One region of the Exiguobacterium sp. BMC-KP genome, then DNA from elsewhere that is predicted to be linked to it. Evidence: riboswitches for the same ligand, from Rfam matches in the RefSeq annotation. Region 1 holds a riboswitch; each other region holds the start of a gene.
The links. Region 1 has a riboswitch for S-adenosylmethionine ahead of ADM98_RS01905 (amino acid permease). Riboswitches for the same ligand answer to the same signal wherever they lie in the genome.
Positions count from the first base shown of each region.

Region 2: it holds a riboswitch for S-adenosylmethionine, as region 1 does, so the genes downstream of both, msrA (peptide-methionine (S)-S-oxide reductase MsrA) here and ADM98_RS01905 (amino acid permease) in region 1, are expected to answer to the same signal.
Region 3: it holds a riboswitch for S-adenosylmethionine, as region 1 does, so the genes downstream of both, ADM98_RS05400 (2,3-diketo-5-methylthiopentyl-1-phosphate enolase) here and ADM98_RS01905 (amino acid permease) in region 1, are expected to answer to the same signal.
Region 4: it holds a riboswitch for S-adenosylmethionine, as region 1 does, so the genes downstream of both, ADM98_RS15630 (methionine ABC transporter ATP-binding protein) here and ADM98_RS01905 (amino acid permease) in region 1, are expected to answer to the same signal.

Region 1 is NZ_LGIW01000012.1:69,371-73,223, reverse strand. Features, by position in the region: gene mmuM (homocysteine S-methyltransferase) at 1-434, opposite strand, end outside; gene ADM98_RS01905 (amino acid permease) at 409-1,812, opposite strand; SAM riboswitch class I at 1,890-1,991, opposite strand; gene ADM98_RS01900 (ketopantoate reductase family protein) at 2,028-2,945, opposite strand; gene ADM98_RS01895 (GntR family transcriptional regulator) at 3,128-3,844, shown strand; gene gntK (gluconokinase) at 3,837-3,853, shown strand, end outside.
Region 2 is NZ_LGIW01000014.1:265,116-268,968, reverse strand. Features, by position in the region: gene ADM98_RS05290 (putative quinol monooxygenase) at 1-197, opposite strand, end outside; gene ADM98_RS05285 (M20 metallopeptidase family protein) at 275-1,453, shown strand; SAM riboswitch class I at 1,516-1,619, shown strand; gene msrA (peptide-methionine (S)-S-oxide reductase MsrA) at 1,715-2,245, shown strand; gene ADM98_RS05275 (winged helix-turn-helix domain-containing protein) at 2,484-3,080, shown strand; gene ADM98_RS05270 (MFS transporter) at 3,092-3,853, shown strand, end outside.
Region 3 is NZ_LGIW01000014.1:285,971-289,823, forward strand. Features, by position in the region: gene ADM98_RS05390 (methylthioribulose 1-phosphate dehydratase) at 1-154, opposite strand, end outside; gene ADM98_RS05395 (2-hydroxy-3-keto-5-methylthiopentenyl-1-phosphate phosphatase) at 151-810, opposite strand; gene ADM98_RS05400 (2,3-diketo-5-methylthiopentyl-1-phosphate enolase) at 807-1,997, opposite strand; SAM riboswitch class I at 2,068-2,169, opposite strand; SAM riboswitch class I at 2,375-2,478, shown strand; gene mtnK (S-methyl-5-thioribose kinase) at 2,557-3,723, shown strand; gene mtnA (S-methyl-5-thioribose-1-phosphate isomerase) at 3,720-3,853, shown strand, end outside.
Region 4 is NZ_LGIW01000015.1:1,908,732-1,912,584, forward strand. Features, by position in the region: gene ADM98_RS15625 (aminotransferase class I/II-fold pyridoxal phosphate-dependent enzyme) at 1-1,129, shown strand, start outside; SAM riboswitch class I at 1,192-1,296, shown strand; gene ADM98_RS15630 (methionine ABC transporter ATP-binding protein) at 1,381-2,394, shown strand; gene ADM98_RS15635 (methionine ABC transporter permease) at 2,384-3,049, shown strand; gene ADM98_RS15640 (MetQ/NlpA family ABC transporter substrate-binding protein) at 3,077-3,853, shown strand, end outside.

The DNA of each region.
Region 1 (3,853 bases):
AAGGCTTCTAGCACATCAGCTGACACACCATAATGACCGCGATATTCAGATCCATCTGCTAAGTAGGCACCATAAGGACCAACAGATCCCGCGATTAGTGCGGCATTCTTTCCGCTACGCGTCCGTGCGTCTTGCGCAAGAGTGACCGTTTGTCGGATCAGTTTCTCTGCTTCCTCGGTTGTGATGTGACGTTGCTTGAACCCTTCGATACTTGCTTGATAGCTTGAGGTGATCGCGACATCGGCACCTACTTCGAAGTAATCGTTATGGACACGCTCAATCTGTTCTGGTGCTTCGATCAAGAGACGCGCTGACCAGAGCGGATCGTTCAGGTCAAATCCCTTTTGTTCGAGTTCGGTCGCAAGCGCTCCATCTAAAATCAGGAAGGGAACTTTCTGTAATCGTTGGTCAACTGGATTTTTGATTCGGGACATCTTCAACACTCCGTTTCTGAGAAGAATTCGTGAACGCATAAACGACATAACAGATCACGATGAATGGAATACCGCAGTACAAAGCAATACGTTGTGTCGGATCAAATCCGATCCCAATTAGGGAAATCAAACAGACAACGAAGGCTGCAATCGGTACGAATGGAAACAGTGGTGTACGATAGACCAATTCGTCGACCGTATGCCCTTCGCGGAGGAATTGTTTCCGGAAGCGATATTGCGCAACGCTGATACTCATCCAGACGACGACGACAGCAAGTCCGGAAATCGAGACGAGCGCGATATAGACACTTCCTGCTGCATAGATGCTAGACAGCAAGGCAAGTCCTCCACCGAGCATGCTGAACAATACAGCTCGAAGTGGAACTCCGCTTGGCGTCACCTGGGCGAAGAAGCGCGGAATCATCCGTTCGTTCGCAAGCGACCAAAGCATCCGTGAGGCCGCGTAAAGTCCCGAGTTCGCTGCCGATAAGATCGCCGTCAAAATGACAAAGTTCATCACGTCTGCTGCGTAGGGAATACCGATCCGTTCAAATACGGCTACAAATGGACTTTCGAGTACGCCCTTTCCTTCCGTTGGCAACAAGACGGCTAATACGATGATCGTACCAACGAAAAAGAGAACCAATCGTAGAATCGTCGTCCGGATTGCAAGCGGAATCGTCCGTTTCGGATCGACTGCTTCACCCGCTGCTACACCAATTAATTCTGTGCCCGAGTAAGCAAAGTTCACTGCGAGCATCGTCATGAAGATGACGAAAGCGCCATTCGGGAACAATCCACCTTCGGTTAACGAAGAAAAGAATGGGGCTGGACTACCATCTTGCAGTGGAATGAAGCCGACGATGGCTCCTGCACCAAGTAAAATGAAAGCAATGATCGTTACGACCTTAATAGCGGAGAACCAAAATTCGACTTCAGCAAAGACACGGACCTTCAAAACGTTAATACCAAGGATCATCGTAGCGAATAATGCACTGAACACCCAGACAGGAACGGATGGGAACCAACGCTGCATCAAAATGCCTGCTGCCGTGAATTCTGAACCGAGGGCGACCGTCCACGTCAGCCAGTAGAGCCAAGCCACTGTATAACCTGTGCCGGGTCCGATATACTTTGTCGCGTATTTATGGAATGAACCAGTTTCCGGCATATGTACAGCCAGTTCACCGAGACTTAACATGACGAGATAAACGACGACGGCCCCAATTAAGTAAGACAGAATCGTTCCGACGCGCCCTGCTTGTTCCAATGTATAACCCGTACTTAAAAATAATCCTGTTCCAATAACACCACCTAACGACAGCATGATCAGATGACGTGATTCCATCTTTCGTCGAAAAGCCCCGCTCGTTTTCATGAATCCATTTCCTCCTCATTCCACCTATTTCAAACAAAAAACGCATCCTCACGGATGCGTCGGTCGACAATTCGGAAATCTTATCGATCGGGTGCAGCACCCGCAGGAATTAGCACAGTATCTTTCGACCTGTTGCTGAGGTTTCATAGGGCCAGTCCCTCCACCTCTCTGGATAAGTATGTAATTGTTCCTAACCATATCAGAATGCAGATAATTCAGTCAACATGCATTTCTTGATTTTTTTGATAGATTCCTAAATTTGACTCGATGAGTTGAAGATGACGTTGAGACATTGTTTTTAGTAAAGTAGTAAAAAAGTGATCAACTTCTACTCGTTGACCTTTTTCCATATCCCGCAACATCGACGATTTCATCTTATCTTCCATTGCATTCATTTGTTTCATCAGTACAGCTTCTACATCATCATTGAAGACCGCACCCTGTTCTTCCATTGCCTGTTTCGATTCCTTCATGACGTCTATGATCATCTGACGCCCGACAGGTTCTTGCCGAATCGGACCGATGGCAGAGCGAAATAGTGTCGTCACGCCAGCGAATGTCGAAATGAACAGATATTTTTGCCACATGTCATCCATGATGTGCGTTGAGTACGCCATCGGCGCCTTTGCTTTCGCAAAACGTGTTGCAATTTCCTCCAGACGAGCTGTTGGTTTACCGATCCGTGAACCAAATAACAGCCGGTGTGACGGACTTGTCTGTACAATACGCCCTTCTGTATCAAGCGTCGATTCAATGAAGCAAAGACCACCGAGCACTCGATCTTCTCCGAAGACTTCTGTTAACCGGCGAATATGTTGCATCCCGTTTAATAACGGAATGATATATGTATCCTCCGAAACGAATGGCGCAAGATCCTTCAATACGTCATCTAAGTGATAAGCCTTCGTCGAAAGCAAGACGACGTCGAATGTATGATCCGGTCGCATGTCGTGCGTCACTAACTGAGGCGTGATCGTGATATCACCGTGAGGACTAGTGATTTGCAGTCCTGTTTTTTGTAGCTGTTCATAACGTTTCGGACGAACGAGGAATGTCACCTGTTCACCTTTTTCAGCAAGACGACCTCCGAAATATCCTCCGACTGCCCCTGCACCTACGACTAAAATATGCATATGTACGATCTCCTCCTTATTTGTTCTACACGTCACTTACTTCTTCACCCTAACATATCGAAAACGATTTTCCTGATTCCTGCTTGAATCACTAAAATTTAAGTTAAGCGTTTGCATTTCAGAAAAAAACGTTTATACTAACTTGTATACAAGTATACTCACTTTAGAAATCAGGTGATTCCATGTCAGAACTGTTATATCCCTTGAAATGGTTATCAAAAGCTTCCGCTGGCGATCGTGTTGCATACGAGCTACGGATGCGCATCATTTCAGGAAGTATTGAAAGCGGTACCATTTTATCTGAAAACAAGTTAGCCTCTGACTTTTCCGTTAGTCGCTCACCCATCCGTGATGCGTTAAAGATCCTTGCATCCGAACAGTTGATTCGATTGGAACGGATGGGGGCGGTCGTCGTCGGTTTATCCGAGCGCGATATCCAGGAAATCTATGATGTCCGGCTGCTCATCGAGACGTTCGTCTTTGAGCGACTCGTCAAGATCGAACGATCGGAGCTCGTTCGTGAACTCAGCAAAATTCTCGAAATGATGAAGGTCGCTATTAAATATAAGGATGCCGATGAATTTTCATTCCAAGATGTGCTGTTTCACGAAACAATCATTCGCTCGATTGACCACGGGTATGTCAGTATGATTTGGCAAAACCTTAAACCGGTCATGGAAAGTTTCATCCTCCTATCGATGCGGGTACGATTCGAGGAAGACATCGAAGACTTCGAACGCATCCTCGCGAACCACGCCCTGTACATCGAAGCGATCGAGACAGGAGATCGTGAACGGATGGTCGCTTCCTTGCATCAGAACTTTGATGATGTCCAGGAAGTCGAAGATCTCTGGAAAACGCAACAAATGATGTCGAAAGGAGTCGATTCACATGACTGAATACATGTT
Region 2 (3,853 bases), on a different contig from region 1:
GCTTCGAGCGCCTCTTCGTCACGATACACTTCATACAACATGAATTGATGCTCATCCTCGATCGATTGATGCAAGGAATAGCGCAAGCATCCTTCTTCTTTTTGTGAGGCATGATAAACCGTTTGTAAAATCGGGAATACTTGATCCGCGAGTCCTGCTTTGATTGTAAGTACAGCGTTAACGACGATTTCTCCCATGTTTCATTATCCCCTTTCGTGATTACCTGTATCTGTACCCATTTTCACGAAAAGACACACGTCAAAGGAGCTTGAAGATGCAAACACAACTTTTTGAAGCACTTGAACAATTCGAACCAACGATGATCGCGTTACGCCGTGATTTCCACCGCCATCCGGAACTATCCTTCCAAGAAGTCCGCACACCAGAACGGATTGCTGCTTTTTACGCGGAACGTGGCATTCCTCATCAAACAGCCGTTGGAGGTCGCGGAGTCGTCGCGACGATCGAAGGCAAACAACCTGGTCCAACGATTGCTGTCCGCGCCGATTTTGATGCCTTACCACTCCAAGAAGAGACAACGCTTGCTTTCCGGTCGATCCATCCTGGTGTCATGCATGCTTGTGGACATGATGGTCATACGGCGATGGTGATGGCCCTTGCTGCTACACTCTATCCGTTACGCGATCAATTGCAAGGAACAATTCGAATCATTCACCAGCATGGGGAAGAGGTCTTTCCCGGTGGTGCGATTCAAATGATTGAAGGTGGCGTCCTCGAAGGGGTCGATGCAATTTTTGCGACACATCTTGAAAATGATTTACCTGTTGGCACGATTGGTTTTCGGGAAGGACATACGCTATGCGCCATCGACGAATTCGAAATCATCGTCCACGGTCAAGGTGGACATGCTCAAGCACCACATAAAACAAAAGATGCGCTTGTCGCCGGTGCACAGCTTGTCTGTAACTTACAACACCTCGTCAGCCGACGGGTCGATCCGTTTGAGCCTGCCGTTCTCGCAATCGGTTCTTTCCATGCAGGAACGGCACCAAACATCGTTACGGGTGAGGCACGCATCGTTGGGGAAATCCGAACGTTTAACGAGACACTGCGGCATCAGCTCCGACAAGAAGTCGATCTTGTCGCTAAAACGACTTGTGCTGGCATCGGTGCTTCGTATTCGATTGACTTCACGACGGGTTACCCCGCGCTCTGGAATCATCCGGATGAGACAAAACTCGTTCAGGAAGCTGCTGCTTTCTTGCCGAAAGCATCTGTTCGAGCACTCACACCGATGATGGCGGCGGACGACTTCGCACATTATCTAACGCATGTCCCGGGAAGTTACTTCTTTACCGGCTCCGGATATACGGATGGTCGCGTCAATTATCCACAACATCATCCGCAGTACGAAATCAACGAACAGGCGCTGCTGGTTGGTGCGAAAACACTCGGAGCGACCGTTTTACGTGCCTTAAAACCTAAGGATTGACTTTATTTCTTATGGAATGGTATCATCACAACAATGATAACGAATGACATCAACTTCATATACCCTTATCAAGAGTGGACCGAGAGATCTGGATCGATGACGTCCCAGCAACCTGCGCATAGCAAGGTGCTACGACCAGCAAAGCGAAAGCTTTGGTTGATAAAAAGCGGCGACTCCTTTTGCAACCAAGCGAAGGAGTCGTTTTCGTTTTTCTCGCTGTCAGACATACAATGGGAATTTCCCACGGAGAGGAAGAGACGGATGGAAAAAGCAACATTTGCAGGTGGATGTTTTTGGTGCATGGTGACACCATTTGAAGAATTACCAGGAATCGAGGGAATCGTATCAGGTTACATGGGCGGTCACGTCGATCATCCGACATACGAGCAAGTAAAAACAGGAACGACAGGACATCTCGAAGTCGTCCAAATCACGTTTGATCCAAGCCTATTCCCGTATGAGCGTTTACTTGAACTCTACTGGCCACAAACGGATCCGACGGATGCAGAAGGTCAATTCCAAGATCGCGGCACGCAGTACGCACCAGCAATCTTCTATCATACGGATGCGCAGCATGAAGCAGCAATCGCTTCTCGTGACGCTCTTGCCGCAAGCAATCGTTTTAAACAACCGATTGTAACGCGGATCGATGCCGCTTCTGAATTTTATCCAGCGGAAGAGTACCACCAAGACTTCCATAAGAAAAATCCAGAACACTACAAAAAAGATCGTGCCGCCTCTGGTCGTGATGCCTTCATCGAACAGGAATGGAAAGATACGACGACGGTTTAATCTAGCCTTGAACCATATAAAACAGCTGAACTGACTTCAAACATTTCGCTTATTCTCACATCTACTTTTGCAAGAGGTGAATGAGAATGAACGAGTATGTCAATGGAGTCAGTTTTTGTATGGAAACTAACAGCTCTTTCCTTTGTCGTTACCCTCACATAAATTTGTAATCGTTTACAAAAAGAAGTTTTTGATTTACGGTTAACAAAAGTTAACCGGTTAAAAAGGAGATGATTGGATGGAACAAAAAGCGATTCACATATTAGAGAACTATGAACAGTTGAAGGTAATCAGTGATCCGTTACGAACAAAAATCCTCATGTTTCTCGTCGAACAACCGCATACGGTGCATCAGTTGGCCCACTTGCTGACGTTATCGCGCGCAAAGGTCCTCTATCACGTGCGGGAACTTGAAAAGCATGACTTGATTCGCCTCGTTCGGACAGAAGAACAAGGTGGAAATCTACTGAAATACTATCAAGCGATTGCTCGAGGATACATTCCTGCTGATCATCTTCTGAACTTCGTCGAGACGAAAGAAGCGACCCGACAATCGTATCTTGAGGTACTAGACCGAGCAAAGACACGCGTCCTCACCGCTCCGACAACTGCTTTTTCTCCTGTGTCTTCAAACGTCGAAGACTGGATGAGCTTATCGCTCCAAAAAGAACTGACGATGTCTGAATCCGACTTTCAACGCTTTGCTACAAAGTATCGTGCTTTATTAGAAGAGTTCACACAATCCCCATCTGACGAAAAAGATCGAAAACACTTTTACATCATGACGACTGCTTTTTCGATTGAGGAACGATTGTTTGATCGCGACGACGTCTAATCTGGAGGTATATGATGCTACATGTTGAAATGAATACGGAACGATCCCTATTTAAAAATCGCGCCTTTTTGTTTTTATGGGGATCCGGCATGTGCTCCGCCCTTTCCCTCTCAACCTATCTGTTTGTTGAACAATGGTATGTCATCCATACGTTAAACCAGGCATCCTTTCTCGGACTCGTCCTAATGGCTACCTTGTTACCTCGTATTTTTTTAATGTTGTTCGGTGGCGTTTTATCTGATCGCTATAAACGTTCGACGATCATGCGCATCTCAAGTAGTCTGCGGATCAGTTTTATTCTTTGTCTTCTCATGTTACTTCATACCGATCAGCTTACATTGCTAACGATCTTAGGATTCGCCTTTTTATTCGGCAGTGTAGATGCATTTTATTCACCCGCGAATGCTTCTTTACTGCCTACACTTGTTCCAAACGAACAACTTACTAAAGCTAACTCCTTGATTCAAACATCAAATCAAATCGCGCTCTTTTCAGGTCCAATTCTTGGCGGAGTCATTCTCAGCTATTCTTCTTACTCATACGTCTTTCTTGTAATCTTCGGGACCCTCTGTCTGACGCTCCTCTTCACGTATGGGATTCGTGAGGCTAAGACTAAGCGAGCACTCCAGCATTCCGCTCTATCTGAACTAAAAGAAGGGCTTCATTACGTTCTACACTTTCAGCAACTCAAGCAGACACTTTTTCTCATCATCTGCGTCAATTTCTTTTTCTTCGGACCGCTCTTACTCGGAATTCCCTTACTCGTTCATGAT
Region 3 (3,853 bases), on a different contig from region 1:
GACGCTTATCTTTTCCGCTTGCTGTGACGAGGAATTCGACCGGAACATTAGATGTCCGGATGGCGAGGTTCCCACTCGTACCGGGGAACCAGTCGCGTGCCGCGAGCTCTTGTTTAACAGCTCGTAGTTCTTCATAACGTCGCATGAATGTCATGTCGTCACCTCCGCTCGTGCTAAATCATGAACGATATCGTGAAACGTCTCAAAAGGCGTATAGGAAATATCGTTTTCTTCACACAACGCGATCAGATAATCACGGGCATAGACACAATCCGCTTGTTTCGCGAGTTCGAAGTCCGTCACCGAGTCGCCGATGACGATGATGACGTCACCGTCTTTACGTAATGTACGGGCAACGGACGTTTTACAACAGCCACACCCGTTCGTGCAATGGGCATCGCAGGCGTTTGGCCAATCGATATGGACGAATGGACCACTGAAATCGGCGACGTTACAGTAAATCTGTTCTTGTTCAAGGAATGGCGCTAAGATCGGTTCGACGAAAAAGTCCATTCCACCACTGACGATTGAAAAATCGATTCCTTGACGACGACTGTACTGAAGTAACTCTGAGAAGCCGTCTCGAATCACGGCACGTTCTAACAAGAAATCAAGATAAGCTGTTTTACCGTCGGACGGTAAGAGCGCGAACATCTGCCCGACACCACTCTGAATCGATAACGTTCGGTCAAGCACACCGCGTTTCAACGGTTCGAAGGCATCAGCTGGTGCAAAGGCCTGCATGAGCGCGATGATATTATCCTGCGTCGTCACCGTACCGTCGAAATCACAAAGAATTCGTACAGTCATGACTTGATCCCCCAAGCGTCGAGGGCAATCCGTAGTTCTTCATGGCGAGATGCTGCCGTCGATAGGGATTCATTTGCGAGCGCTGCATCGAGTGCTTGACGGAAAGCAATGACACCAGCTGCTGCACCTTGCGGATGACCATGCACGCCACCGCCGGCGTTGATGACGGAATCGATCCCGAAGTCGCGAACGAGTTGGGCGACGAGTCCTGGGTGAATACCGGCTGAAGGTACTGGGAAGATCGCTTTCGTCTGACCGATGCGGGTCGCTTCGACCGCGATGCCACGGGCGACATCCTTCGGTAAAGCGACATTGCCGTAAGGTGACGGGAATAACGTCAAGTCTGCTCCGGCAGCGCGCGGTAGTGTACCAAGTAAGACAGGAGCTGCAACACCATGGTTCGGGCTCGCGATCAACGCGCCACTATATGCTGGGTGATTAAAAATCGGAACAGTAATCTCCGGATCACTTGCTAGTTCACGTAAGACGTCGAGTCCGTATGTGAAGGTATTCAGTAAGAAAGCGGTCGCTCCAGCATCAATCAATCGCTTAGCTTGATCCTTGAGCGTAAAGACGGGACCACTAAGTGTGATCGCATACAACGCACGTTTACCGGTCCGGTGGAAGTGAGCGTCGATGACCTCACGTCCGATGCGTGCCCGGTCAATCGTTGGTGTCAATGGGTTATCGTATAGAATCTCATCGTCTTTGACGAGATCGATTCCACCGGCAAGTTGTCCTTCGAGTTGATCGCGGAGGAACGATAGATCGCGTCCGATGACGCCTTTGAAAATACTCATCAACAAGGGACGATCTTCGACACCAATCAAGGAGCGGACCCCTTCGATGCCGAACTTCGCACCTGGAAAATCTGGTGTGAACGTATCGGGTAACAGCAATTCCGTTAACTTGATTTCACCGTCGAGTGAGAGTTTGCCGAAGACGGTCGTCAGAATCGCGGAAAAGTCACGCGACACGTTATGTTCTGGGTAACGAATCGTGATATATCCGTTACCGTCGCGCTCTTCGGTATGTACGACTTCCCCTTTGAACGAGGCAAGTTGTTGTTGTTCAAGATGATTCAGCTCCGTCCAAGAACCGACCGTCAAACCAAGCGCGAGTTGTTCAGCGCGTTGCTCGAGTCGATCACGGGCAGTCAATTGATAAGTAGCAGTAATATAAGCCATGTCTTTCCTCCTTCAACAAAAAAATGGTCCCTTGTCAGCGACAAGAGACCATGAATGATTCGAACGTGGACTCTTATCGGTCAGCTTAGTAGCTGCAAGAATTAGCACCGTGCCAAAAGGTCGGTTGCTGCGACATCGTAGGGCTTGTCCCTCCGTCTGCTCTTGATAAGAATTGGATGAAATTGTGAAATCTAATTGCAATTTTTACATGAGAGTCACGACTTGTCAAACTATTTTTAGAAAATTTATTTTTTTGAAAATACTCTTTCTATAGATGGCGTGAAAACAATGTCTGTTTCTCCTCGATTTTAGTTTGACAGCAGGGAAGTTGATTGCGTAAGATTCAAATCAATATCACACACGACAACTACATACGACTCTTATCGCGAGTTGGCAGAGGGAATTGGCCCGATGACGCCGCAGCAACCGACCACTAGGCACGGTGCTACATCCAACAGACGTTTCGTCTGAGAGATAAGAGGACGCAGTGACTTTCCTGCGCCTCTTTTCGATGACGAAAAGAGGCGCTTTTTCGTGTACCACATAGGGGGAAACTGACATGACATACAAAGCATTTACAGAACAGGACGCGATTGATCGTGTTCGGACACTCGGACTGATCGGAAACGGCCCTGTCGAAGCAGAAGAAATTGGTGACGGGAATCTTAACCTCGTCTTTCGGATTCGAGAAGGCGAACATCGGTTGATTTTAAAACAAGCATTACCGTACGCAAAGGTCGTTGGGGAAAGCTGGCCGCTATCGCTCGAGCGAGCGTGGATTGAGCAATCTGCACTCCGTGAATTCGCGCGACATGCCGTACCATTCGTACCACGTGTCTTTCATGCGAGTCATGAAGAAGCGTACACGGTCATGGAAGATCTTTCACATTTAACGATCGTTCGGAGCGGACTGCTTGCAGGTGAACAATATCCGTTGCTCGCAGAACATATCGGTTCCTATCTCGCCCGGACTTTATTCCATACATCGGACTTTGCACTTGGTCCAGTCGAAAAGAAACGCGTTGCCCGAACGTATTACAATCCAGACTTGTGCGACATCACAGAAAAACTGATCTTCACGGATCCGTTCCATGATGCGGAGACGAATGAGATTGAAGCCGGGCTTGAAGAAGAAGTAGCGCATCTTTGGGCAGACGACACACTCAAACGCGAAGTCGCGAAACTTGAAGCCCTTTTCATCACAAAAGGCGACGCTTTGTTGCACGGTGATCTACATACAGGAAGCATCTTCGCCTCGGCAACGGAAACGAAAGTCATCGATCCGGAATTTGCCTTTTATGGGCCATTCGGATTCGATGTCGGACAATTCATCGCCCATCTATTCTTTGCGGCATATCCGGATTACCCAGCACTTCGTGATGCGCGAATTCGAGACATCGATACGTTCTGGCTGACATTTGCTTCGACGTTCCGTGCCTTATGGGAACGGGAAGCGGTCGAACCGTTCCAGACATCGGGACTTGTTGATGATGTGCTGAGCACGATCTTGCAAGATGCACTTGGCTTTGCAGGGTGTGAATTGATTCGGCGGACGATTGGTCTTGCGCCAGTCGCTGATCTAGAATCAATCACTTCAACAACGGAACGTCTGGAGCAAAAACGTCACGCCCTCCGTTTAGGCTCCGCTTTAATCAAGCGCCGGACGGAATGCCGAACATTTGATGATTTACGAAACTTTGACGTAACGGAGGAGTTAAGCCGATGAGTACATTCGTCCAAAGTATTCGTTATGAAGACCGTGTCTTGACGATTCTCGATCAGACGCGTCTACCACAGGAAGAACACTATGAAGTGATCACCGACCTTGCGCAAGCGGTCGAGGCGATTAAACAACT
Region 4 (3,853 bases), on a different contig from region 1:
ACTTGCGAATCGGATTGGTGCTGTGAAAGCTGCCGGACACGATGTCATCACACTCGGTCAAGGAACACCCGATCAAACGACGCCCGTACATATTCTCGACGCTTTGAAACAGGCGATCGATGAGCCAACGAACCTTCAATATCCACCGTTTCGTGGACATGATTTTCTAAAACAAGCTGTCGCGCGATTTTACGCAAGCGAATTTGGTGTCACGATCGATCCGGCAACGGAAGTCGCGATTCTTCTCGGTAGTAAGGCAGGAATCGTCGCCTTACCGCAAACGATCGTTAACCCTGGGGAAGGTGTCATCGTTCCGGATCCCGGATACCCGGATTACCTGTCTGGTGCTGCACTTGCCGGTGCATACCCGATCACCTTACCGTTGCTTGAGAAAAACGACTTCTTACCGGATTATGATTTGCTCGATACGACAGACGTTGAGCGTGCCCGGATGTTGTTCCTCAACTATCCGAGTAATCCAACTGGCGCCACGGCAACAGCGGAAGCCTTCGAACAAACGGTCGCTTTCGCGGATGCGAACGATATTTGTGTCGTCCATGACTTAGCATACGGCGGTATCAGCTTCGATGGTCCGACCCGAAGTTTCTTGCAAACAGAAGGCGCAAAAGACGTCGGCATCGAGCTATTTTCGCTCTCAAAACGCTTTAATATGTCCGGCTTCCGGATTGCCTTCGCAATCGGAAATCCGTCTGTCATCTCAAGCATCGAGACGTACCAAGAACATCTCTACGTCAGTGCATTCACACCGATTCAACATGCGGCGACCGTTGCCTTAACGAGCGAACAGACATGCGTCCGCGAGTTAAGTAATCTGTATGAAACTCGCCGCGATGCGTTGTTCGCAAAACTCGATGAAATTGGATGGAGTGGACCACGTCCAGGCGGTTCATTCTTCGTTTGGCTTCCGGTGCCTGAAGGATACACATCCCAAAGCTTCACCGATCACCTGCTTGACGAAGCGCACGTTGCCGTAACCCCGGGATCGTTCTTCGGTGAATACGGAGAAGGTTATGTCCGAATTAGCTTGATTGCTGATGTCGAACGGTTGGAGGAAGCCATTGACCGAATCGGAACGCTCAACCTGTTCCGGACGCCTGTTGCGGAATAATTCTGAAAAAACATTTGACAGATGGGAATCATTTCCGTTAGAGTAAATCCCAACAGCATAACTACTTATCGAGAGCGACCGAGGGATTAGGCCCAACGACGTCCGGCAACCACCTATTAGGAACGGTGCCACATCCTACAGAATGGATTCATTCTGAGAGATAAGTTACGAAATCTTACACTTTCGTCGCTTTTTTCTGGTTGCTCTGCTACTAGGAAAAAGCGACTTTTTTTGTATGAGGAGATGAGCGGATGATTGAATTCAAACACATTACAAAACGGTTCGTCCGAGACCGGACCCCGATTTTTGCATTACGGGATGTCGATTTGACGATTCAAAAAGGAGAGATCTTCGGCATCATCGGTGAATCCGGTGCCGGTAAGAGTACGTTGCTTCGCCTGATCAACGGACTCGAGCATCCAACACAAGGAACGATCAAGGTCGACGGTGTCTCGCTCGGTGGGATGTCTAAAGCGGACTTGCGCCAACTACGACTGCGGACCGGAATGATCTTTCAACACTTCCAATTGATTCAATCACGTAACGTCGCGGATAACATCGCTTTTGCACTCAAGTCAGCTGGTGTGAAACGCGCCGATTTCCCAGAACGGATTCGTGAGCTCGTTTCGCTTGTCGGACTCGAAGGATTTGAAACGAATTTCCCGAGTCAGCTGAGCGGTGGGCAGAAACAGCGCGTCGGGATTGCCCGGGCACTCGCGAACAATCCGACCGTCCTGTTATGTGACGAAGCGACATCTGCCCTTGACCCGGTCACGACGCTGCAGATTTTGGATTTGTTGAAAGATTTGAATGAACGACTCGGTCTAACGATCGTTCTTATCACCCATGAGATCGATGTCGTCAAACAGATTTGCCACCGCGTCGCCGTCATGTCGCAAGGAGAAGTCGTCGAAGTCGCTTCGACCTATGACTTGTTCAGTCAAGCCAAACATCCGGTCACACAACATTACGTCGATACGGCACTACAGATTGAACTGCCGGAACGCATCTTGCAAGCGACACCCGGAAAAATCATCCGTTTACAGTTCACAGGTGAGAAAACTGGTGAGAGTACACTATCAGAAGCCATTCGGCGTTACGATATCTCGGTCAGTATCTTGCACGGGAAGGTCGACTACATTCAAGACGTCGCCTTTGGTGTCCTGATCGTCAGTTTGACGGGATCATCCGACCAAATCGCCCCTGCCCTTGACTGGCTCGCAACTGAACTTCATGCACTCGAGGTGATTCAGGATGTGGCTTGAACGTATTCAAATGATGTTACCCGAGCTCCTGAAAGCACTCGGTGAGACGGCATGGATGGTCGGAATTTCTCTTACATTCGCATTGGTTGTCGGGATTCCGCTCGGGATTATTTTGTTCGTCACCGATCGTGGTCTGTTCTTTCAAAACGTTGCTATCCGACGTGTCCTTGACTTCGTCGTCAACATCGTCCGGTCATTGCCGTTCATCATCTTGCTGGTTGCCCTTATTCCTTTAACGAAACTGTTACTCGATAATACGATTGGTCCGACGGCCGCGTCCGTCAGCCTCAGTGTCGCAGCAATTCCGTTTCTCGCACGACTCGTCGAAACGTCACTGCGTGAGATTCCACCTGGTTTGATCGAAGCCGCTGAAGCCTGTGGCGCAAAACCGTTACGGATCATCGTCAGCGTTCTCTTACCGGAAGCACTCCCAGGGATTATTCAAGGCATCACCCTGACAACGATCAGCCTGATCGGCTTCTCGGCGATGGCTGGCAATGTCGGTGGTGGAGGTGTCGGTGACCTCGCGATCCGATTCGGTTACTATCGCTACGATAATGTCATCATGATCGTCACGATCGTTGTCCTCATCGTCATCGTTCAAAGCATTCAAGCACTTGGCAATCAACTGGCGCGAAAAACAGATAAACGCTAATCATACATACAAAGGGAGAGTGGAATCATGAAAAAACGATATGCCTTTTTAGCCACAGCCTTACTCGGTGCAGGAGTCCTCGCAGGATGCGGAGACAGCAGTGCGGACGAAAAAGACAAGACAATCAAGATTGGCGCGACGAGCGGTCCGTATAGCGACATGGTCAAACAAGCGATTCAGCCGCAACTCGAAAAGAAAGGCTACAAAGTCGAAATCGTCGAGTTCAGTGATTATATCCAACCGAACATCGCACTCGGTAGCGGTAATATCGACGCCAACTTGTTCCAACACTCGATCTATCTCAAGACATTTTCTAAAGAAAAGAACCTCGACTTAAAAGGCTTGATCACTGTTCCGACGGCACCGATGGGACTGTACAGTAAGACAGTGAAGACCCTCGAAGATGTCAAGACGGGCGCTGAAGTCGCAACGCCGAACGATCCGACGAACCAAGCACGTGCGTTGAACTTACTTGCGGAACAAGGCTGGATTGAACTAAAGCCGGACACTGATCCATTGACGGTTTCTGAAAAGGATATCGTCAAGAATCCGAAAAAACTCGTCATTAAACCACTCGAGGCAGCGCAACTACCACGCGCCATCGAGAGTGTCGATATCTCAGCTGTTCCGGGGAACTTCGCACTTGCTGCGAAATTCGACTTACTCGATGCGTTAGCGCTTGAGACGATGGACGAACAGTACCGTAACCTTGTTGCTGTCCAAACGAAAGATGCAGACGCACAAGTCGCAAAAGACTTGAAAGCCGCTGTTGAATCGGACGCTTTCAATACAGTCATCGAAAAA